Regions from separate parts of the Streptosporangium sp. NPDC000396 genome, predicted to be linked through region 1. Evidence: riboswitches for the same ligand, from Rfam matches in the RefSeq annotation. Region 1 holds a riboswitch; each other region holds the start of a gene.
What was found. A riboswitch is a leader RNA that binds a small molecule or an ion and turns the genes downstream of it on or off. The one in region 1 is predicted to bind cyclic di-AMP.
Positions count from the first base shown of each region.

Region 2: linked by a shared signal. The riboswitch ahead of ACFY2X_RS04630 (CHAP domain-containing protein) and the one ahead of ACFY2X_RS23220 (hypothetical protein) in region 1 are both predicted to bind cyclic di-AMP.
Region 3: linked by a shared signal. The riboswitch ahead of ACFY2X_RS22580 (C40 family peptidase) and the one ahead of ACFY2X_RS23220 (hypothetical protein) in region 1 are both predicted to bind cyclic di-AMP.
Region 4: linked by a shared signal. The riboswitch ahead of ACFY2X_RS02005 (C40 family peptidase) and the one ahead of ACFY2X_RS23220 (hypothetical protein) in region 1 are both predicted to bind cyclic di-AMP.

Region 1 covers NZ_JBIAZA010000014.1:79,301-85,127, reverse strand. The annotation lists gene ACFY2X_RS23240 (roadblock/LC7 domain-containing protein) at 1-170, shown strand, start outside; gene ACFY2X_RS23235 (hypothetical protein) at 184-999, shown strand; gene ACFY2X_RS23230 (roadblock/LC7 domain-containing protein) at 1,148-1,528, shown strand; gene ACFY2X_RS23225 (hypothetical protein) at 1,541-1,912, shown strand; gene ACFY2X_RS23220 (hypothetical protein) at 2,134-3,087, opposite strand; cyclic di-AMP (ydaO/yuaA leader) riboswitch at 3,315-3,463, opposite strand; gene ACFY2X_RS23215 (alpha/beta fold hydrolase) at 4,006-4,380, opposite strand; gene ACFY2X_RS23210 (alpha/beta fold hydrolase) at 4,519-5,436, opposite strand; gene ACFY2X_RS23205 (DUF4190 domain-containing protein) at 5,707-5,827, opposite strand, start outside.
Region 2 covers NZ_JBIAZA010000002.1:458,906-464,732, reverse strand. The annotation lists gene ACFY2X_RS04650 (ATP-binding cassette domain-containing protein) at 1-26, shown strand, start outside; gene ACFY2X_RS04645 (ABC transporter permease) at 23-1,618, shown strand; gene ACFY2X_RS04640 (neutral zinc metallopeptidase) at 1,728-2,330, opposite strand; gene ACFY2X_RS04635 (DUF305 domain-containing protein) at 2,944-3,591, shown strand; cyclic di-AMP (ydaO/yuaA leader) riboswitch at 3,741-3,922, shown strand; gene ACFY2X_RS04630 (CHAP domain-containing protein) at 4,138-5,055, shown strand; gene ACFY2X_RS04625 (STAS domain-containing protein) at 5,324-5,707, shown strand; gene ACFY2X_RS04620 (MarR family winged helix-turn-helix transcriptional regulator) at 5,748-5,827, opposite strand, start outside.
Region 3 covers NZ_JBIAZA010000013.1:195,333-201,159, forward strand. The annotation lists gene ACFY2X_RS22570 (branched-chain amino acid aminotransferase) at 1-583, opposite strand, end outside; gene ACFY2X_RS22575 (3-isopropylmalate dehydrogenase) at 757-1,803, opposite strand; cyclic di-AMP (ydaO/yuaA leader) riboswitch at 1,974-2,201, shown strand; gene ACFY2X_RS22580 (C40 family peptidase) at 2,189-2,869, shown strand; gene ACFY2X_RS22585 (ROK family protein) at 3,039-4,211, opposite strand; gene ACFY2X_RS22590 (sugar ABC transporter substrate-binding protein) at 4,321-5,400, shown strand; gene ACFY2X_RS22595 (ATP-binding cassette domain-containing protein) at 5,401-5,827, shown strand, end outside.
Region 4 covers NZ_JBIAZA010000001.1:446,822-452,648, reverse strand. The annotation lists gene ACFY2X_RS02010 (NlpC/P60 family protein) at 1-683, shown strand, start outside; cyclic di-AMP (ydaO/yuaA leader) riboswitch at 1,392-1,549, shown strand; gene ACFY2X_RS02005 (C40 family peptidase) at 1,587-2,183, shown strand; gene ACFY2X_RS02000 (hypothetical protein) at 2,260-3,087, shown strand; gene ACFY2X_RS01995 (M48 family metallopeptidase) at 3,096-4,361, shown strand; gene ACFY2X_RS01990 (glycosyltransferase family 4 protein) at 4,358-5,485, shown strand; gene ACFY2X_RS01985 (Mut7-C RNAse domain-containing protein) at 5,534-5,827, shown strand, end outside.

The sequences.
Region 1 (5,827 bases):
ACGACATGATCATAACCACAGATAACGGACATCATTTAATGAGACCGTTGGAAACGGCTTTCGACGGCCCTCTGGTGATTTATGTCCGGCTCGACCTGGAGCGCTCAAATCTGGCTCTGGCCCGCCATCGCCTGCAGGCGCTTTCCGGCCGCCTGATAACGACCACGTGAAGCCATGCCGACCGTGGAGAGCATACTCAGCGGGCTCGCGGACGATCGCGCCACCGGCGCGCTGCGCCTGGGCAAGGCCGGAATGCTCTATCTCACCGAAGGTCGCGTGACCTACGCCGAGAGTTCGGCCGCCCCCCGGGTGGAGGACCTGCTGACCGCCGGCCACAGGATCTCCGCCTACGCCGTACGGCGGGCCAGGCAGTCCGCCGCCGAGGACCGATGGGGCGGCGAACAGCTGATCGGCCAGGGCGTGCTGACCCGGGGTGAGCTGGAGTTCTGCGTACTGAGCGCGGTGCTCGACGCCGCGTATTTCCTGTTCGACTCAGACGGGCACCGGCCGAGATTCCGGCCGGGAGACCGGCACTGGCTCGGACCCCAGTGGTACTTCGACGTGGCCGGAATGTTCCGGGAGTGCAAGCGAAGGAGGGCACAGTTGGATCAGGCCTGGCCATCCGCCGAGTTGGACTCGCTCCCGGTCGTCCCCGTAGGACGCATCCCCGCCCAGCGGGTGATGCTGACCTCGCTCCAGTGGGAGGTGCTGGTCGGGGCCGACTCCACGGCGACTCCCTCCGATCTGGCGCGCAAACTCGGCCGCCCCGCCTACTCGGTGCTGCTGGCCGTACGGCAGCTCGCCGCGGCCGGGCTGCTTCGCACCCCGCAGGCCGAGCCCGCCGCCGCACTGCCCAGGCGCAGCACGGGCACCCGGCAGGCTCCGGCCGCGGCGACCGGCGCCCTCAGATCACCTACGTCGATCCCCCAGGCAACGGGAGATCCCACCGACGTGGATCTGCTCATCCGGCTCAGAGATGCATTGGAGGCACTCACTTGACGTCCTCCCACGGTCCGGAGACCTGGGATTTCAGCGGAGGGGTTCCTCTCCGCCCCGAAGGACGAGGCTCGCGCCCCGGATATCCGGTGGGTTTGGTCCGATGCCGATGAGGCTGCGGACGCTGAAGCTGATCAGAAGGAGGATGCCGGTGGAACTGCGCGACGAGATTCACCAGGAGCTGGCACTGCTACGCGAGCGCATCCCCGACGTGAGCGGAAGCATCGCGTGCAGCGTGGACGGCTTGACGATAGCCAGCGACCTGAAAGACGACGCCGAGCAGACCGGCGCGCTCTCCTCCGCGATGCTGTCCCTCAGCCGCCGGATGACGAGCATGACCGGCAAGGGCGCCTTCGAGGAAACGTTGATCTCCGGCACCAACGGCTACGCGGCCTTCTACGCCGCCGGCCCCAAGATCGTCCTCACAGTCCTCGCCAACCCCGGGACCAACCTCGGGCTGCTGCGACTGGAGGGCCGCAAGACGGCGGCGAGTCTGGCCGCCATCTCATCTCGCATATCGATAACTCAGTGATCGGAGGCAGGCATGGGCAACATGGACATCTCCCTCAAGGAGATGATGGCGATCGACGGTGCCGTCGGGGCGGCGGTCGTGGACTACAACAGCGGCATGGCGCTGGGGGCCCTCGGCGGCTCCAAGGACCTCGATCTCCAGATCGCGGCGGCCGGTAACACCGAGGTCGTCAAGGCCAAGATGCGGACGATGGATTCGCTGGGCATCAAGGAAGGCATCGAAGACATCCTCATCACGCTCAGCGCCCAGTATCACGTGATCCGCCCGGTCAGCGGCCGGAGCGGCAAAGGGCTCTTCCTCTACCTGGCCCTCGACCGGGGCCGGGCCAACCTGGCGCTCGCGCGGCACAATCTGCGCGGCATCGAGGAGAAGCTCGAGATCTGATCCTCCGGTACGGCCCGCGCCCCGGGAGGCGTATGCCGTACCGGAGCCCGACGCTCGGCGGCGGTGAGCTCGGGCCAGAAGCGGCGCGGCAGATCGTGCTCACACCGGTCCTGGCCGGTTCCGCCGAACAGGGTGTCGTCCGGCGGAAATGAGAGCAAGGGCGAACGCCCTGCGCTGGCGTTCACCCTTGCTCTCGTGGGGGATTTGACGGCGGGAGAGCCTTAGCTCTCGTCAGCGGCCTTCCTGCGGAAGCGGCCGGTCATGCCGGTGTAGAGGAAGGCGGCGCCACCCAGAGCGGCCAGGCTGATCGCGCCCAGCGTCGAGACGGCGGACCTGACCGCGGGGGCCGGGGCGGCGACCGGAGCGGCGTCCAGGGTCGTGGTGCGGCGGCTCTCGGCGACCTTGGTCGGGACGGCCTTGGGCTTGTCGGCCTTGGGCTCGACAGCCTTGGGCTCGACAGCCTTGGGCTTGGCCGCCTCGGCCGGGGCGGCCTTGGGCGCGGCACCGCCCTTGGGCTCGGCGACGACCTCGGCCTTCTTGGGCTCCTCGGCCTTCTTGGGCTCCTCGGCCTTCTTCGGCTGCTCGGGCTTGGCGAGGACCACCTGCGGGGGCTTGGCCGGGTTGCGGTCCACGCGGCCCCACGCACCGGTGGAGAACGCCACCGGGTAGTTCTTCTTGCCCGCGCCGTCGCCCCACTTGGTGATCACGTAGTCGACCTTGATGTGGCCCATGCCACCGTTGCCGTCCACGCCGAGGGTGCCGGAGTTGAACGTGCCGCCGGTCAGGTCGGCGAAGGTCTTGGCGTCGATGTCGATCATGACGCCGCTGCTGGAGGGGACGCCAGGGCCGCGGTCACCGACGAAGAACTTGGCCTTCTTGCCGTTGTAGATGAGGTAGCCCTCGGTGAACAGCGGCCAGCTCGGGCTGGCGATCATGCCCTTCTGCATGGGCTTGCCGCTCGCGGGCAGGCCGGTGTCACCGGCGCGGCCGGAGGAGTCGTCCCAGAAGTAGGAGGCCTTGGTCGAGCCCTGCAGGAGGGCGACCTGGGAGCTGGGGCCGGTGCCGGGCTCGGCAGCGGCCGGAAGGGCCGAGGCGACACCGGCGGAGGTGACGATGCCGGCGCCGAGGAGGGTGGCAGCGACGAGACGGTTACGCAGGCCAAGCGGGAAACGCATGAAAACAGAAGCTCTTTCGTGAGGAAACAGGGCAGCCGCGTGCGACACACCAACGGAGGGCACGGGCGGAGATGCGCTCACTGAGAAGAGGTGGCGTAGCCGGAAGCACCGGGCGCTACGCGGAGCGCAGGGGGAGCGCCGCCACCGAAGGCGGCGCGGAAGTCTTAGTTGATCGGCAAGGGCAGACTAGGTACCGGCAGGAAAAGTGCGCAGTGCCCCATAAGGGGTTCTCCTCTCCATCTCGTCTACCGGGTTAGCTGACGGGTTCGGGCGGTGGAGTTGCCCTACCGCCGCACGCTCGCGGCGGATTCACCCCAGGAAGTGGGTCCCCGGCTCCCGTGGCCTGACGGCCTTCGGGACTCGACGTTGGCCGGTCGCTCCTTCCGTTGAAGGGCAGGTCACCAGCCGATAACAGTTAAGACAGTACCCACCCAAATGAGACAAAGCAAAGCAAACACCACGAAAACACCAGAAGATCTACCTCCATCGGCCAAGAAAGCCTTATTCGCCGATTCTTTACCGTTTTCCCCAGGCGTTTACTTCGGCCAGCTCCCGACCATCCGCCCCAGGCGTTGACGCCGCCTCGCGGCACGGATCGGCCCTCATCCTCGCAGGTCAGTGACCTCATCCAGGAGCGTCACGATCGCCGCCTCGGCCGCCGGAAACCGCTCGAACGCCTGATATCCAGGCGATTCTCCCCATCCGGCACCTTGCTCGAAATATCTCTGCCCCGCCCTGAGCCGCCTCGGAGAACGGGACCGGACAGGCGATCGCACGCCTGAATCGCATGCCTGATGCGATCAACGTCCGCGAGGTTTCCGATCGAGGGTTCTTTGACTTTTCGTCACGCGGCGGCTTGATCACAAACGAAGCAGAACTCGTCGGGCTCACCGCGCACTCCCTCGGCGTCCTGGCCTCTCAACGACTTTCAGCTGGATCGGCGCATATCTCCGTCTCCAGGAAGTTCGAGATCTCGTTCGCGACGACGTCGGGCATCTCGAGACCACACAGGTGTCCAAGCTCGCTCAGCAGGACCGCACGGCTTCCAGGGATGCGCCGCACGTCGTCAAGTTGCTTGGCTTGATCTACGACGACGTCCTTTCCGCCAACCGCCGGCGCGCGTACAGATTGACCATGTCCGGGCAAGTCGAAGACCAAGATGCGGAACCCGCTCAGGTGTCGCGCGATTCCGGTCATGAGGTCAGCCGAGGCGCCGAATCCCGGCAACATGACAAGTGTCAGAGGGCCCTGGCCGTGTTCCTCCCAGTAAATGTCTGAACTGGTGTGTGGCATCGCGATCTCTCCATAGCCTCGGCGAAGTTTGTTGGGCATACACGTACGGCTTGAGCACATCGGCCAGATCCACTCGCGCTGCAGGCCGGTCCCGCCATACCGGCAGCACCGGGTCCCGCCATGGGCGCATCATCTCGTTCAGTGCGCCTGGGTGGTGTGACTCGCGGTGAAGGCCAGAAGAAGCGCGGCGGTCCGCGGCGGATCCTCCATGATGGGCGAGTGCCCAACACCGGGCAGCACCTCGACCTTCGCGCCCGGAACGGCGCGGTATTCGGCGGCGGAGGAGGATCGCCATCTCTGGTCGTCCTCACCGAAGATCACTAGCAGCGGCTTGCCGAGGGGACTCAGCCGATCGGGGAGCGCGCGCTGGTTCACATAGTCGTCGCCGTCCTGCGATGTCGCGATGAAGGCGTGGTAGGTCATGCCGCGCGCGTCGTCCACGACCGCCTGCGGGACCTTGTAGCCGCGGCGGCTGAACGCGGTGCTCGCGGCGTTGCGGATCAGGCTGTCGGTCCGAAGCCGCCACAGCAGCTGCCCGATGACGGGGTCGTCCAAGAGCCCGCCGACGAAGCCGCTTGAGATGGCGGCGTCCAAGCGGGGTGCGGTGTCGATGATCGCGAGCGCGGTCACCAGGTCGGGTCGTTGCTCGGCGAGAGCGGTGGCGACCGCGCCACCGGTGGAATGGCCGACCACTACGGCGTTCTTGACCCCGAGCCGATCCATTGCCTCGCCGACCCGGCGTCCCTGCTCCGGCATCCCGTAGCCACCGCCGGCCGGTTTGGCCGACCGGCCGTGCCCGAGCAGGTCGATCCGGATGACGCGATGGGACTTGGTCAGCAGCGGAACGAGCGCGTCCCACGAGCGGGTCGACGCGGCGAGCCCGTGGATCAGTACAAGTGCCGGGGCATCGGGAGGGCCGTCCTGGCGCACGTAGATGTTCCCGCCGTCCAGAGGCAGGGTCGGACTCCCGCTGGCCTCGGCGCTCTGCCGCGACACCACCACCGCGTTCACGAGAAGCAACCCGACGACGACGGAGAGGACAGCCGAGGCGATCAAGAGGCGCCGCCGGCGCCGTGCCGCGCTGCTCACATCAGCCTGCCGGTGCGGAAACCGCAGGACGGCGTCGTCGAAACAGCAGGGTCATCGAGCCCCAGGGAAATAATCATGGGCCTACTGTCACCGCCGGTGCGCGCCGGCATCTTGTACGAATGTTCCGGTCAGTCGGCTCGCCTGGTGCCGTGACCGGAAAGGTTCACCGGGGCGGCTTCACGGCACTGGGTACGCCGCCAATCGACAGGCGCGTCCGTTCACGGCGCCAAGGGTTCATCAGCGAGACGAACCATCGATAAAGGCGTTGACCCATTCGGCGAGCGCCTGAGGGTGCGTGATGACGAGCCCGGAGACGATGAGTGCCGGAAAGACCGCGAAGTACCCGAGAATGAGTCCG
Region 2 (5,827 bases), on a different contig from region 1:
GGCACTACCAGATGGCCGAATCATGATCTCCCTTACCGGGGCCGGCACGCTGATCCGGCTCGCCCTGCGCCGCGACCGCCTCCTGCTGCCGATCTGGATCGCCACCGTCACCGGGATCGTGACCGTCACCGCCTCGGCGATCGCCGAGCTGTACCCGGACATGGAGCAGCGGCTCGCGCTTGGTGTCACCATCGGCGCCAACTCCGCGTTGCGGGCGCTCACCGGCCCGGTCTTCGACCCGGCCTCGGTCGGCGGCCTGACCGCCTGGCGCGTGACCACCATCGCCGCCGTCCTCGCGAGCCTCATGAGCATCCTGGTCGTGACCAGGCACACCCGCGCCGAGGAGGAGACCGGCCGCGCCGAGCTGATCGGCGCCGGGGCGGTCGGCCGCCACGCGCTCCCGGTGGCGGCCGTGGCCGTGGTGGGCGGGGCGAACCTCGGCATCGCCCTGCTCGTCACGCTCAGCCTGGCCGGGCAGGGACTTCCCGCCTCCGGCGCGCTCGCCTTCGGCCTCGCGGTCGCCGGGACGGGCTGGGTGTTCACCGGGGTCGCGGCGCTGGCCGCGCAGCTGACCGAGAACGCCCGCACGGCCAACGCCGTCGCCTCGGCCGCGCTCGGCCTGTCCTTCCTGCTGCGGGCGGCGGGCGACTCGACCGACAACGCCGCGCTGTCCTGGATGTCTCCCCTGGGCTGGGCCCAGCGGGTGCGGGCCTTCGCCGGCGAACGCTGGTGGCTGCTCGGCCTGTTCGCCCTGGCCGGGCTGGGTCTGGTGATCGCCGCCGACCTGATGGCCAGGCGCCGCGACGTGGGCGCGGGGCTGCTGCCGCCCCGGCGCGGTCCCGCGACCGCCGCCCGGCACCTGGGCAGCCCGCTGGCGCTGGCCTGGCGGCTGCACCGCGGCACGCTGCTCGGCTGGACCGTCGGCTTCGCCGTCGTGGGAACGGTGTTCGGCTCGCTGGCGGCGAGCGTGGGCGACCTCGTGGGCGACAATCCGCAGCTCGCCGACCTGATGGCCAGGCTCGGCGGCGAAGGTGCGATCGTCGACGCCTTCCTGTCCACCGAGATGGGCCTGCTCGGCCTGGTCGCCGGCGGCTACGCCGTACAGGCGACGCTGCGCCTGCGCGCCGAGGAGACCGCACTCCGCGCCGAACCGATTCTGGCGACGGCGGTTCTCCGCCGTCGATGGCTGGCCGGCCACCTGGTGTGGGCGCTGGGCGGCGCCACGGTGATCCTCACGGCGGCGGGCCTGGCCGCCGGTCTCGCCCACGGGCTGCGCGTCGGCGACCCCACCCAGGTCGTGCGTGTTCTCGGCTCGGCCATGGTCCAGGCGCCGGCGGTGTGGGTGCTGGCCGGCATCACGACGCTGCTGTTCGGGCTGCTGCCCAGGCTGACCGCCCTCGCGTGGGCGGCCCTGGTGGCGTTCGTCCTGCTCGGCCAGCTCGGCGAACTACTCCGGATCGACGAGCGCATCCGCGACCTCTCGCCTTTCGCCCACCTGCCGCGGGTCCCCGGCGGGGAGGTGACCGCGGCGCCCCTCCTCTGGCTGGCCGGCGTCACCGTGGCGCTGGTCCTGGCCGGGATCGCCGGATTCCAGCGACGTGACCTGGCCGGCGGCTGACGAACGTCCGGCCGCGGACGTGCCCGCTTCCCTGGCGGGAGTTCCGACGACGAGACAGGCGTGTGCCCGCTTCGGGCCCCGGCCGTGCTCCCACGGGTGTTTCCACCGGTCAGGACACCATGGACGGCACGGCGGTCCATGTGTCGCAGGCGGTGGGAGAGACCGCGTGGTAACCGCGATTGAACCAGCGGACCCGGTTGGCGCCGGTGCCGTGGGTGCGGTACTCGCCGTCGTCACCGCTGGCGCGAAGCATGTCGGACAGCGCCTCCCAGTCCTGCCCGGTGCGTGGCAGGGAGCGTTGCACGCTGCCCAGGAACACGCCCGACAGGCAGTCCGCCTGAAGCTCGTAGCGGCGGCCGAACTCGGCCTGGCGGGCCCGATCGGAGCGGGCACGAGCCTCGTAGTCGTCTCTGACGCCGGTGAGGCTCTGCAGGTGGTGGCCGTATTCGTGGGCCGCCACCTTGAGGGGGTACAGGTCGGTCCGGTCCTCGATCCAGTTGCCCGTGAGCGGGAACACCAAGGTGGCCTGCTCCGTGCAGTAGAAGGCCGCGGCGTTGGCGGGCCAGCGGACTCCGCACACGCGCTGCGCGGGCTCCTCGTAGAAGCGGACCGCGGGTGCGCGGAACCTCAGCCCGGCGCGAGCGAAGTGGGCGGACCATGATTTGTTCAGACATTTCATGGCCGCCGTCAGATATTCACGCGTCCGAGGCATGCCTCCGTCGATGATCGGCGGCTCCGGGCACGACGTGACCGCCAGCTTCCCCGTCTTCAGCAGCGGGCTCTTGGGCGAGGCGGACGGGGCGGATGGGGCAGGCGAGGCGAACGGGGCGGATGGGGCAGGCGAGGCGGACGGGGCGGCCCATGCGGCTCCCGATGACAGGACCGTCAGGCACACGGTCGCCAGGGTCGCCATAAGGGCCCGTCGCGGGAGGGCAGCCGAGCGTCGGAGAAGCGGGGAGCCGGCACCGGGCGGGAGGAAGCGCACGATCAGACAGCTTAGGACTCCTGGCGCGTCCAGCCGAGGCGACGCCGCACAGCGCGTGAGAACCGCCCTCCGTACCCATCGCCGGCGAAGGGCGGACGGCATGGCCGGGCAGTTCATAATCACTTGTCTCCGCACTTTCCGGTCAAAACGTCAAGCTTTCTTCGGCCCTGTCAAAACCTGTAGGTCACCCCGTATGGCCAGGTCGTCTCCGGGCACATACGCGCTACGTCTGGCACGGCTTCCGGTTCTCCGTACACAGGCCGGGTGCACGCGCGGGAGCCCGGGGCCTGCCCCGGCAAGGCGTGACGGGATTCGAGGATCCGGAAAGGGAACGACGCCCATGTTCATCAACCGACCCGTCACGCACGGGCTCGCGCTGGCCGTCACGGCGGGAGCCGGCGCGCTCGTGTTGCTCACCGCCTGCGGAAACGGCGACGGCGCCATGGCCGGGCTCGTCGACACGCCCAGCAGCTCGGCCACCTCCCCGAGCCGGCAGGCGGACACGTCCTTCAGCGACATCGACGTCATGTTCGCGCGGATGATGATCGAGCACCACAAGCAGGCCGTGGAGATGGCCGAGCTGGCCGAGACGCGCGCCAGGAGTCCGGAGGTCAAGGATCTGGCAGCCAGGATCAAGGCCGCCCAGGAGCCGGAGATCGCCACCATGACGGGCTGGCTGTCGGAGTGGGGTGAGCCCTCGGCGTCCTCCGGAGGAGAGGGGCACGGCATGTCCCCGGGAATGAAGGGCCACGGCGTGCCCGGGATGATGAGCGATGAGGACATGGAGGAGCTTGAGGCGGCCACGGGCGCGGAGTTCGACCGCATGTTCCTGCGGATGATGATCGCCCACCATGGGGGGGCGATCGAGATGTCGAAGATGGAGCAGGCGCAGGGAGCCACTTCTCGGGCGAAGGAACTCGCCGGGACCATCGAGAACGCCCAGCAGGCGGAGATCCAGGAGATGCAGAAGCTCCTCGACCGGCTCTAGATCGCGTGATGGCCGAGTTCGAGGGCGAAGCCGTGGGCCGATGAGGAGGTAGATCTTTTGTCCTTTATGTGGTGATTTATTTACCTTTGCGAGATTTTACTACTACATTCCACCGTAATGACCGGCGACCTGCCTTCACCCGGAAGGCAGCCGGTCTGCCGCTGAATCCCACGCGTGACGGAGACGGCTCCGTCACGGGAACCGGGGACCCATATGCGAGACCGAAGACTCTCCCGTCTCGCCCGGGGTGAATCCGCCGCGCACGCGGCGGTAGGGCAACTCCTGGCCCGAACCCGTCAGCTAACCCGGTAAGCGGTCAAGGAGAGGAGAGACGGGTGGAGCACCCCACTCGCCCCATCGGACGCCGCGCTTGCGGCAGTACCCCATCGGATGGCGGGCCGTGAGAGACCTCCGGTCCGGGACAGCCTGACCGGACCCACGACGTGATCCCCCACCGCGCCGGCCACGGACCCGAGCCGTCGGCCGTCCCCTCGCGCGGTCGCTCCGTCCGATAGCTCCGTCCGATAGAGGAAGACCCCCATCCCCGTGCGTTCCATCCCCGAGGGGCTGCTTGAGGCTGCCCGAAAAGCTCTCGGCTATCGCGAGAAGAACAACGGCTCCACCAAGTTCGGCCGCTGGTACTACACCAACGTCGACACCAGCACGCCGTCCTTCAAAACCGCACCGTGGTGCGACATGTTCGTCACCTGGGCCGCCCACCAGGCAGGCATTCAGGACTACGTCGGAGAGTTCGCCTACACCGTCGACCACGCGAAGTGGTTCCGGAGGCATGACGCCTGGAGCGACAAGCCCGAGCCGGGTGCCCTGGTGTTCTACGACTGGTCGGGCTCCAAGAACATCAATGGCATCGACCACGTCGGCATCGTGGAAAGAGTCAACGGCAGAAAGATCAAAACCATTGAGGCCAACGTCGACGGCGTATGGCTCAAGCGAAAGGTGCGGGATCAGAGCAAGGTCGTGGGCTACGGCCTTCCCCGCAAGGTCTGGAAGGCGAAGGACGGGCAACGCAAGGTCTGGGAGGTGAAGAACGCACCTCAGGAGATCCGGGAGATGGAGAACGACCTTCAGGAGATCCAGGACACGGATAACACACCTCAGGAGACCTGGGAGGTGGAAAACGCACCCCAGGAGGCCCAGGAGGCGAGGGACGGGGATCAGGCCGTCGCCGGCCTCCCGAAGCCGAACGATCCGGCGAAACCGCAGGCCATGGCGGCGGGATCCGACGCCGCGCCGACCGTGCGGGCTTTCGCGAGCACGAGCGGCGCGCTCAGTGGATCCGACTTCGGCGATCTGCCTGTCATGCAGGAGACCACGGTTTCCGCGGTGGCTGTGACGGCATTGCTCTGCGTCGTTTTTCTCGTCAGGTGGACCAGAGGCAGGACGTCGTCCGCCGGTCCGGCCACGGGACGGCACCGCCAGGCCGCGTTCGGCCTGCCGGCCTGATGACGCCGGTCCTTCTCGGACCGCGACGGCCGTCCATGGTGGAGTCGCGCCCCCAGCGGGCGCGAATCTCCATGGTCAGGCAAAAAGACCCCTCCGCTCGTTTCGATCCGTGGGCGTGGGGAGGTAACCGGTAAGGACAGCGGCCGGTGGTGAGGGAACCCTCGGTGAATACCAGTGATCACAATGTGGACGAGGACGGGTTTGACGCCCTCCTCTCGCGGTGTCGAGCGGATGCCGACCTGCGAACCGCGACGATGAAGAGCCGGCCATGACATCACAGTGGCAACACCCGCCGATGTTCCGCGTCTCATCACACCAGTGCGACGGAGTGACCGTCATCTCCGTCAGCGGCGAACTCGACCTGATCACCGCGCCGACGCTGCGCAAGCACCTGCGCGCGGCGGCTCTGCCTCCCGCCACGCCGGTGCTGATCGTGGACATGTCGGAGGTCTCCTTCTGCGACTCGGTCGGGATGAGCGAGCTGGTTCTGGCGTTGCACCGCAGCCAGACCGACGGGGTACGGCTGATGCTCAGCGGCGTTCACGGGAACCTGGAACGGCTGCTGTATCGCACCGGACTGCACAACGCCTTCGAACAGCACACCAGCCGCGATGAGGCCCTGCGCCAGGCGGGCACCGAAGCCGGCCGGTGATCCCACCGGAACCGGCGAGTTCCGCCGTGTGGCGCCGTGCTCAGGAGGCCGGGGTTCTTCCCTTCGACGCGGCCCGGTGGCGCAGGCTGTCCTGGGCGGCGACGTATTTGAGCATGAGGC
Region 3 (5,827 bases), on a different contig from region 1:
CGCGGGTGTATTCGGTGGACAGCCAGACCGAGACCGGCTTGCCTCCGCCGAAGTAGGCGGCCGCCGGAGAGGCGATCACCATGTACTTGTAGGTCCTGGAGGGGTAGTTGACGCCGAGCGCCGCCTGCGTCGCGATCATGAAGGGGCGCAGGTAGAGGCTGTGGCCCGGGGTCGTGGGCACCCACTCGCGGTCCGTCTGGACGAGGAGTTCGAGCGACTCGACGAACGTCTCCTCGGGCAACTCCGGCATGGCCATCCGCACCGCCGACCGGTTGAAGCGGGCGGCGTTGGCGTACGGCCGGAAGGACGCGATCGCACCGCCCTCCTGGCGGTAGGCCTTCAGGCCCTCGAAGAGTTCCTGGGCGTAGTGGAAGACCGAGGTCGCCGGGTCCAGGCTCAGCGGGCCGTACGGCATGAGCCGCGCGTCGTGCCAGCCCTCCCCCTCGGTGTAGTCGATCGAGATCATGTGGTCGGTGAAGATCTGCCCGAACCCAGGATTCGCCAGTACCTGCTCGCGCTCGGCCGCGGTGCGAGCATGGTCGGAGAGCTGCACGTCGAAGCTGAGCTTCTGAGCGGTGGTCATGGCGGAGATCCTTCTCTTCATGGCGGGCTGGGCTTGAGTCCATTCTGCGATGGACCAGCTAACGGGAAAACTACTGCATCTATGGCGAAAGCCGTCAGGGCTGGATAAACGAAGACGCGCCTGGCGGCTCAGGTGAGCCGCCAGGCGCGTCGGGATTCGAGGGGGCGGCTTCCTCAGCCGGCTACTCGGGCGGTGATGTCGTCGCCGATCTCGTGGGTGGTCCGGCCGGCCCAGCCGGTCAACCGCTCGAGCAGGTCCTCGGCCACGGCCTGCTCGACCTTGGCGGCCTCCTCGGCCAGGCCCAGGTGGTCCAGGAGCATGGCGACCGACAGGATCGTCGCGGTCGGGTCGGCCTTGCCCTGGCCCGCGATGTCGGGGGCGCTGCCGTGGACCGGCTCGAACATGCTCGGCGCGGTGCGGTCGGGGTTGATGTTGCCGCTGGCCGCCAGGCCGATGCCACCGGCGACGGCGGCGCCGATGTCGGTCAGGATGTCACCGAAGAGGTTGTCGGTGACGATCACATCGAACCGCTCCGGCTGGCTGACGAAGAACATCGAGGCCGCGTCCACGTGGCAGTAGTCGGTCGTGACGTCGGGGTATTCCAGGCCGACCCGGTCGAACGTGCGGGCCCAGAGGTCACCGGCGTAGGTGAGCACGTTGGTCTTGTGGACCAGCGTCAGCTTCTTGCGGGGTCGTTCGAGCGCCTTGTCGAAGGCGTAGCGGATGACCCGCTCGACGCCGAAGGCGGTGTTCAGCGACTCCTGGGTGGCGACCTCGTACGGCGTGCCCCGGCGCAGCGCGCCGCCGGCTCCGGCGTACAGGCCCTCGGTTCCCTCACGGACGACGACCATGTCGATGTCCTCGGGACGGGATTTCCCGAGCGGGGTCTCGACGCCGGGGAAGAGCTTGACCGGGCGGAGGTTCACGTAGTGGTCGAGCTCGAAGCGGAGCCTGAGCAGCAGGTCGCGCTCCAGGACGCCCGGGGGAACGCTGGGGTCGCCGATCGCGCCGAGCAGGATCGCGTCGTATCCGCGCAACTCGTCCAGAACCGCGTCCGAGAGGATCTCACCGGTCCTGTGGTACCGCTTGGCGCCCAGGTCGTAGGTGGTGGTCTCCATTTTCGTGCCGACCGCTTGGAGGACCTTCAGGCCCTCGGTGACGACTTCGACGCCGATCCCGTCTCCGGGGATGACTGCCAGGCGAATGTTGCGCGAATCCATGCACGCACCTTACCGGCCCGTCTCGGTAATCGAACACCGATCTCACTCTTCGGACATACCCGCGTGGCACGGCAGGCGTGATCATTTATGCGCTCACGACCTATATGATCGCTTTGTCTAGTTTTGTGAGCTATTGACCCGTTCATTAAGTTTCGTTATGGTCCTCACCATTCGCATCGACGCCTAATCCGTGCGGCCACCCCTTTCGGCCTGCGCGGAGCCGGGGAACCACCTTTCGGGATCCGCGAGGCGCTCGGACCTTCGCTCCACCCCCGGAGCGGGTCCCGGCTGCCTTCCCCACCGGATTCCTTGGGGCGAATCGGCGCACTCGCGCGCCGTAGGGCGACCTCCACGCCCGAGCCCGACAGCTCACCCGGCCGGCCTTATGGAAGGAATCACCCTGTCCGGCAAGTTCTACCCCCGTGCCCTGTCCCTGCTCGCCGCAGGCACCGCAGTGTTCTCGACTCCGGCCGTCGCCCTGGCCGCCTCCCCCGCCCCGGTCACCTCGCCCGCCCTGACCGCCACCCCCATCCCCGCCCCCGTTCCGGTGACGCTCGACAAGCCCAAGCTCAAAGAAGCGCTCACCGCCGCCACCCCCATGCCGGCCTGGCAGAAGGCCGTGAAGTGGGCCATGTCCAAGCGCGGCACCCCGTACGTCTGGGGCGGCACCGGCAACGGTGGTTTCGACTGCTCCGGGCTGATGCTCCGCGCCTACGGCGCCGCCGGGATCAAGCTGCCCCGCGTCGCCGCCGACCAGTACGGAGCGTTTTCCAAGAAGGTTCCCTGGAAGAACCTCAAGCCCGGTGACCTGGTCTTCTTCCACGGTCTCGGCCATGTCGGCATGATCACCAGGCCCGGCTACATGGTCCACGCCCCCCAGAGCGGCGACGTGGTCAAGGAAGAGAAGCTCAACGACTGGCGCCGCCAGACGTTCGTCGGCGCCGTCCGTCCCGACCGCGAGGGCGTCAAGCTCTCCGAGCAGCTCAAGCGCGCGGCCGAATCCCTCCCCACGACGACCACCGAGGTCGTCCAGGACAAGCAGGAAGATCCGAAGGACACCCCCTGACCTGTCGCGGCTCCCTAGGTGCCATGGGCAGGCCTGCCCATGGCACCCAAGGTCCTCCGAATCCGTGACCTTTCAAACCCGCGACTCCTCCGAACCGGCGCTCCTCCAGAGCCGCGACCCTCCAAGCCGGCGGCCCTCCAAGCCGGCGGCCTTCCGAGCCCGTCGTCCTTCAGGCCCGGCGGGTGGCGAAGATGACGTCCCAGGCGTGGCTCAGCGCCCGAGCCACGGCGCCCAGCAGAACCCCGCTGTCGCCCAGAGAACTCGCCACCACGGTGGGGCGCAGCGGCCCGAGCTCGGCGACCCTGCCGGCGATGGAGTCGCCGAGCAGGTCGAGGTTGCGGCCGACACCGCCGGTGAGCACGATCGCCTCCGGGTCCAGGACCGCGGCCACCGCGACGATCAGCCCGCCGATCCTGCGGCCCTCGGCCTCGACGACGGCCAGCGCCACCGGGTCCCCGGCCGCCGCGGCGCCGAAGACCTCCTTGGCGGTCCCCATCCGCAGCCCGGCGGCCCAAGCCTCCCGGACCACGCCGGGGGCGCCGACCATGGTCTCGGTGAGCCCGTGTTCCAGCGCCTCCTGGTCAGGGGCGAGTTCCTCGGCCGCGGGCAGGTAGGAGACCTCTCCCGCGGCGCCGCGCGCCCCCGAGTAGAGCTCGCCGTTGATGACGATGCCCATGCCGACGCCGGTGCCGATGGACACCAGCGCGAAGTGGGACTTTCCCTTGCCCTCGCCGTAGGAGTGCTCGCCCAGGGCGGCCAGGTTGATGTCGTTCTCGATCGCCAGGTCGATGCCCAGCGCGACGCGCAGCCGGTCCAGCAGGCCGGGGCCGCCCCAGCCGGGCAGGTTCGCGGTGAGGTCCAGCCGCCCGGCCTCGGGATCGTAGACGCCGGGGCCGCCGACCACCATGTAGGCGATGGAGGACCATTCGAGGTCGGCCTCGGTCACCGCCGCCCTGACCAGGCCCCGGACCCTCGCGACCAGGTCGTCCTCGCTCCGGGCGTCGTTGCGGTCGTCGCGGCGGCCCACGAAGCGGCCCCGGAGGTCGGCCACCGCGACCCGGATCCAGTCGCGGCCGATGTCGACGCCCGCGACATGCACGGCACCGGCGTTCATGTCGTAGAGCGAGGTCACCGGACCGGGCCGGCCGGACACCTCACCGACCAGGTGGACCAGCCCGTCCTCCTCAAGGCCGGCCAGCGCGGCCGAGACGGTCGGCTTGGACAGGCCGGTGACCTTCGCCAGATCGGCCCGCGAGGCCGGGCCGTGTTCGAGGAGTTGCTCGAGAAGACGTCGCTCGTTCATCACCCGCAACAGCCGTGGATTGCCGAGCTGACTTCGCACTTCGCTCTCCCTCCCATGTGATCCCGGGGAAAGGCTAGCCAACGCCCTTAATGGTAAAATACCTTTCTTACCAATCATGTTCCGGGGCAGCACGAAAGGACGATGTGCGATGCACCGAGGATGGCTGGTCGTTCCCCTCGCGGCGGCGCTCACGGCGACCGCCTGCGGCAGTGGAACCACTACTACCAAGACCGAGAAGAGCCAAGAGACGCCGATAATCGCGCTCTTCCTTCCAGAATCCAAGACCACCCGCTACGAGGCGTTCGACCGGCCGCTCTTCGAGGCCAAGGTCAAGCAGCTCTGCGCCGGGTGCAAGGTCCTCTACAGCAACGCCGACCAGGACGCGGCCAAGCAGCAGCAACAGGTGGAGGCCGCGCTGACCCAGGGGGCGGACGTGCTGGTGCTCGACGCGGTGGACGCCGGGGCGGTGGCCCCTCTGGTCAACCAGGCCAAGCAGAAGAAGATCCCGGTGATCGCCTACGACCGGCTGATCTCCGGCATCGGCTACGACTACTTCGTCTCGTTCAACAATGTGCGGGTCGGCGAGATGCAGGGCCAGGCGCTGCTCGACGCGCTCACCGCCAGGGGCACGGCGGCCAAGGGCAAGGTCGTGATGATCCACGGCTCCACCACCGACCCCAGCTCTGCCGACTACAAGAAGGGCGCGCACAACATCCTGGACGGCAAGGTCCAGGTGGGCCGGGAGTTCGACACCCCCGACTGGAGCCCGGACAAGGCCCAGCAGGAGATGGAGCAGGCGATCACCGCGCTCGGCCGGGACAACATCGTCGGCGTACTGTCGGCCAACGACGGCATGGCGGGCGGCGCGATCGCCGCGATGAAGCGGGCCGGATACAAGCAGCTTCCGCCGATCACCGGGCAGGACGCCGAGCTCGCCGCCGTCCAGCGGATCCTCACCGGCGAGCAGTACATGACCATCTACCTGGACATCAGGGCAGAGGCGGAGAAGTCCGCGGAGCTGGCCGTGGCGGCGGTCAAGGGTGAGAAGCCCGCCGCGCCCACCACGGTGAACAACGGCACCGCCGACGTCCCGGCCTTCCTTCTCGACCCGATCGCCGTCACCGCGGACAAGGTCAAGGACACCGTCGTGAAGGACGGCTTCTACAAGGCCGCGGACATCTGCACCGCGGAAGTCAAGGGCGCCTGCGCGAAGGCGGGCATCCAGTAAATGATCTCGGCTACCGGCATCTCCAAGCGCTACGGCGCGGTCCAGGCGCTCGACGGGGCGAGCCTGGAGCTGCGTGCGGGCGAGGTGGTCGCGCTGATGGGCGACAACGGGGCGGGCAAGTCCACGCTGGTCAAAACCGTCTCCGGGGTCGTCGTCCCGGACGACGGGGCCATCACCGTGGACGGCAGTCCCGCCAGGATCACCACCCCGCACGACGCCCAGGCCCTGGGCATCTCGACCGTCTACCAGGATCTGGCCCTCTGCGAGAATCTCGACGTGGTCGCCAACCTCTTCCTCGGCACCGAGCGCCGGCGCTGGTCGGTGCTCCGCCACATCGCGATGGAACGCGCCGCCCGAGACCTTCTGGACCAGCTCGACGTGCGGATCCGTGACATCCGGGTACCGGTCGCCTCCCTGTCCGGCGGCC
Region 4 (5,827 bases), on a different contig from region 1:
AGTTCGGCAGCGTGAGCGGCTGGGAGGGCCTGGTCGGCCAGATGGATCCGGCCGGCCTGCTGAGCGGCATGGCCGCGATGGACCAGATGTCGGCCTCCCACGCCTACTACCTGAACGCCTTCGACGAGGCCACCAAGACGCTGCGGGAAAACCGCGACAAGGCGAAGGACGCCCTGGCCGAGGCCGACAAGACACGTGACGAACTGGCCGAGGAGAAAACCAAGGCCGACAAGATGGTCAAGGCCCAGACCAAGCTCCTGCGCGAGCTCGGAGCCTTCCAGACCGGTAACCCCAACAGCACGGGGATCAAATACGACGGCCCGGCCTCGGGTAACGCCCGAGCGGCCCTGAGCTTCGCCTTCGCCCAGGTCGGCAAGCCGTACCAGTACGGCGGAACGGGCCCGGGCGGCTGGGACTGTTCCGGCCTCGTCCAGGCCTCCTGGCGCAACGGGGGCGTCAGCCTTCCCCGCACGACCTGGGAGCAGTGGAGCTGGGGCGCCAAACGCAAGGTCGACCTGAGCGACCTTCAGCCGGGCGACCTCATCTTCAGCGAGGGCCTGGGCCACGTGAGTCTCTACGCGGGCGGCGGGAAGATCGTCCACGCTCCCCAGACCGGAGACGTGGTCAAGGTCGTCCCCCTGTCCTCGTACGGCCGCCGGCTGGTGGGAGCCGTCCGCCCCTGATCCGGTGATCCGGACCGTCACCCCCTGACCCCGCGACGCGTCGGGCCGTCCGCAGCCGCGAAGGTACGGCCGGCGGGGGAGGTGCCGGCGGCCCATAGGGGTACGGCCGGCGAAGAGACACTCGGTGGCCCGCAGAGGTATGCCCGGCGGCCCGTAGAGGTGCGTCTGGCGGAGAGACGCTCAGCGGCCCGCAGGGGTGCGTCTGACGGAGGTAGAAGGCTCTGCGGCCCGCGAGGGCCTCCAGGGCGCTGTGACGCCGTGCCGCAGGGCGGGGAGGCGCTGCGGATCCCGCGCCGGGCCTGTCCCCGTAGCCGATCCGGAACCTGGAACCCCAGCTTGTGCGGCGTTCACCGATGATCTGTTTATCCGGCCTTTCCCGGGAAAGTGAAGATCAAACGCGGTGTGACATATGTGACAACAGTGATGATGTTTCGCCGCCGATCACAAAAGTGTGACGAGGGTCATATTCGAGTGGTGGAACTTATCGTTAAGCAGGACTTCTGAAAAGGTGAGGAGGGCTCCTCGATCTTCAAAACCGGCTGACGTTTTGCCGAAATTTTAGGATCGGGGTAGCTTCTGGCGTCGCGGCGAGCAAGCCATGCCGTCGCGCCGAACGTCGGTCTTCCAGGCCGATGTCCTCATAGAAATCCAGCTGGTCACCGCCTCCCCTCACGGGGCTCGACCTCCCCCTTCGGGGTTCGGTCCCACCGCGGTGACCTGCCGAATCCGTGCAGCCAGGAGGCACGGAACCGGGGACCCACAGGCCCTGAAATGTGGCCAGGGGTGAATCGGCATATTTCATGCCGTAGGGCTTCTTCCCAGCCCGAATCCGTCAGCTAACCCGGTAGGCATCAGTGGAAGTCCCAAGGAGAAATCCTGTCTACCACCCTGCACAACCCCCGTTTGTCGCGCCTTTTTCGCCTTTCCCTCGGAGGGTTCGCCCTCACCCTGACCGCATCAGCCGGAGCGGTCACCCTGGGTTCCGCGGCACGGGCGACGACGGACACCGCGACCGCCGCACAGCCTGAGATCACTGAAATCACCGAGGTCACCGCAGCCGCCAAGCCCGCCACGGGAAAGGCGAAGACCAGGGTGAAGGTCAAGAGGAACACGAAGGCGAGCAAGGTCGCACAGCAGAAGGTGAAGGCCATAAAGGCCGTCTCGGCAGCCAGGAAGCAGATCGGCGATCCGTACCGGTGGGGAGCCTCCGGCCCCGGCGCGTTCGACTGCTCAGGGCTCGTGCAGTACGCGTGGCGCAAGGCCGGCGTCTCCCTCCCCCGGATCACGCAGAGCCAGTATCGCGCCATCAGGAAGAAGGTCTCCTGGAGCCACCTGCGCCCCGGTGACCTGATGTTCTTCCGTGGACTGGGCCACGTGGGCATGTATGTCGGCAAGGGCGAGATGGTCCATTCACCCAGCAGCGGCAAGACGGTCCGGGTCGTGAAGCTGAAGGGGTACTACCGGTCCTCCTTCGCCGGAGCGGTCCGTCCCGGCGGCTGACGGGGAAAACCGGCCCCGTCCATCCTTCCCCGGATGGACGGGGCCGCTTCATTCCGGTCGAGTAGCATCAACGCACATGTCAGTCCGGAGAGAGCGCCGTGCCGTGCTCGCCGGGATGCTGGCGCTGATGGGCGCCGGCCTGGTCTCCGGGGCGGGAACGCTGCCGGGGCAGACGCGCGGCCCGGACGCCGAGGCGGGACCGCCGCCCTGGGAGGCGGGAGGCCTGTGGCCCGGCGCCGCCACCGTGGTCCGTGGCGAGCACTCCATAGTGATCGGCCATCGCGTCCCATCCGGGCGGCTGCGGGATCTGGCGTCGAGGGCCGATCGTGCCCGCCGTACCATCGGTGAGATCTGGGGGCCGGTCCGGGCGGTGATCCTGTTCCCCGCGACCGATGCCGAGGCGGCGGCGCTCGCGGGCGCCGGAGCCACCGGCGGCCTGGCCGCGATGGCCACCGCCGACCGGGTGATCGTCCTGCCCGGGGGCTACGCGAAGCTCAGCGAGACCGGCCGGGACGTGGTCATCACTCACGAGCTCACCCACGTGGCCACCGGCGCGACCCGTGGCGGCCGGGTGCCGATGTGGCTGTCGGAGGGGTTCGCCGACTATGTGGGCTACCGCGACACCGGGATCGCGGTCCGCGTGGCCGCCGCCGAACTGGCCGAGGAGGTGCGCGCGGGGATCCTGCCCGCCCGGCTTCCCGGGCCCGCCGACTTCGCCCCCGGTGCCCCGCGGCTGGCGCAGGCCTATGAGGAGGCGTGGCTCGCCTGCCGCTACATCGCGGAGCGCTTCGGTGAGAAGGCGCTGGTGAGGCTTTACGGTAGCGATGTCGGCGGTGTGCTCGGCCTCTCGCGGGCGGAGCTCACCGAGGCCTGGCGTGACTATCTCCGGAGGGAACTGCATTGACGCCGAGCATGACGGAAGCGCCCTCTGGCCTCCGGGCGGCGGGATGGGCGCTGGCCGCCCTCGGGGCGGCCACGGTGGCGATCGTGGCGTTCACCACTCCCTGGCGGATTCTGCCTTCCGGCGCCCCGCCGGTCGTCCCGGATTCGGCCCGGGACTTCGCCCCGGGGCAGATCGCCCGCTCCGAGGCCTTCGACGCCGCGATCAGCGTGCCCGGCTACCTGTCACTCGGCCTGACCCTGATCGTCGCGGGGGTGCTGGTGGGCACCCCGCTGGGTGCGCGGTTGCTCGGCCGGTTGAAGGGGCCCTGGTGGCTCCGGGTGCTGCTCGGCGTCCTCTGCGTGTCGGCGGCGGTGGAGATCCTGCGCTGGCCGCTGGGCATGTGGTCGGAGACATACCTGCGCGAGTTCGGGCTGTCCACCCAGAACTGGCTGGCCTGGGCGGTCGACCGGATCAAGAACATCGGCATCAGGACGGCGCTGACCGCGATCATGGTGCTCGCGGTGGTCGCGCTGGCCCGGCGCTACCGCCGCTGGTGGATCCCCGCCGCGATCGGCGCGTTCGTGCTGACCGTGGTCGTCTCCTTCGCCTATCCGGTGCTGGTCGAGCCGATCTTCAACGACTTCACGCCGATGCCCGCCGGGCGGCTCCGCGACGACCTGCTCGCCATGGCCGACCGTGACGGCGTGCCGGTGGAGGACGTGCTCGTCGCCGACGCGTCCCGGCGGACCACCGCGCTCAACGCCTACGTCTCCGGGTTCGGCGTGACCCGCAGGATCGTCGTCTACGACACGCTGCTGCGGGCGCCCGCGAGCGAGGTCGAGCTGGTGGTCGCGCACGAGCTGGGCCACGCCAAGGCCGGAGACGTGCTGTACGGCACGCTCGTCGGCGCCCTGGGCGCGGCCTGCGGGGCGTGCCTGCTCTACCTGGTCACGTCATGGGGGCCGGTACGGCGGCGCACCGGGATCGCCTCGGCCGCCGATCCGAGGGCGGTAGGCCTGATCATGGGGGTGCTGAGCCTGGCCACGGTCCTGTCCGGGCCCGCGCAGAACCTGGTGAGCAGGCATATCGAGGCCCGTGCCGACGCGCACGCGCTGGACCTGACCAGGGACCCGGCGACGTTCATATCCATGCAGAAGCGGCTGGCGGTCACCAATATCTCGGACCTGTCGCCTGACTGCTTTGAGTATGTCCTCTATGTCTCTCATCCCACGGCGCCGGAGCGCATCGCCATGGCACGCTCCTGGGCCCGGCTGAACGGCATGCAGGAGCCGTGACCCGCACGCTGATCATCACCAACGACTTCCCGCCCCGGGCCGGTGGCATCCAGTCGTTCGTGCACGGCCTCGCCGCCTGCCGCCCGCCGGACTCGGTGGTCGTCTACGCCTCGCGGTGGCCGGACTGCGCGGGTTTCGACGCGCTGCAGCCGTACCCCGTCATACGGCATCGCACCTCGCTGATGCTGCCCACGCGCGCGGTCGCCCGCCGGGCCGCCGAGCTGATCGCCGAGTTCAAGTGCGAGACGGTGGTGTTCGGGGCCGCGGCTCCGCTCGGCCTGCTCGCGCCCAGGATGCGTGCCGCCGGGGCGTGCCGCATCGTCATGATCACTCACGGCCACGAGGCGGCTTGGGCGGATGTCCCGGTCGCGCGCGGGCTGCTCGGGAGAATCGGTGGTCACGCCGACGTGGTGACCTACCTGGGGGAGTACACCCGGCAGAGGCTGGCCCGGGTGATCCCCGCGGGCAAGCTGGTACGGCTCGCGCCCGGCGTCGACACCGGCGTGTTCCGGCCGGACGCGGGCGGGGGGCGGGTGCGCGCGACGCTGGGCCTGGGGGACCGGCCGGTCGTGGTCTGCCTGTCCCGGCTGGTGCCGCGCAAGGGCCAGGACGTCCTCCTGCGGGCCTGGCCCCACGTGCTGGGGATGGTGCCGGAGGCCGTGCTGCTGCTCGTCGGCGGCGGCCCGTACCGCAGGACCCTTGAGCGGCTGGCCCGGCCGCTGGGCGACGCGGTCAGGATCGCCGGGCCGGTGCCGTGGGGGGAGTTGCCCGCCTACCTCGCGGCGGGCGACGTGTTCGCCATGCCGTGCCGTACCAGGCTGGGAGGCATCGACGTGGAGGGGCTCGGCATCGTCTACCTGGAGGCCTCCGCCAGCGGGCTGCCCGTGGTGGCGGGCTCGTCGGGCGGGGCCCCCGACGCGGTCATGCAAGGTGAGACCGGCCTGGTCGTGGACGGCACCTCTCCGGAGAAGGTGGCCGGGGCCCTCGTCGGCCTGCTGCGGGATCCGGCGAAGGCACGGGAGATGGGGGAGCGCGGGCGCGAGTGGGTCGTGCGCGAATGGGACTGGAACCTGGTGGCCGCCCGCTTCGCCGACCTCCTGACCGAGGCGCGGGACGTGCCGTGACGGAGTCCACGGCGGGCGGCAACGGCCGGTGTGGGCGATGCTTGGTGTGTGGTCTGGTTGCGTTTTCCGGATGAGCTCCGGATGTTCCTCGCTCCCGGCCGGAGAGACGGGCCGGTGCCGATGAACCACGACGGGACGGCCTCCCTGGGGCACCTGGTCGAGTCGGCCGGAGTGCCGCTCACCGAGGTCGGGGCGATGGTGGTCAACGGGCGGCGGGAGCCGTCGTGGTACCGGCCGAGCGCAGGCGACACCGTGGACGTCCTCCCGGTACGGCGACCGCAACGGGTGGAGTCGGCCAGGTTCGTGCTCGACGTCCATCTCGGGACGCTCGCCCGCCGGCTG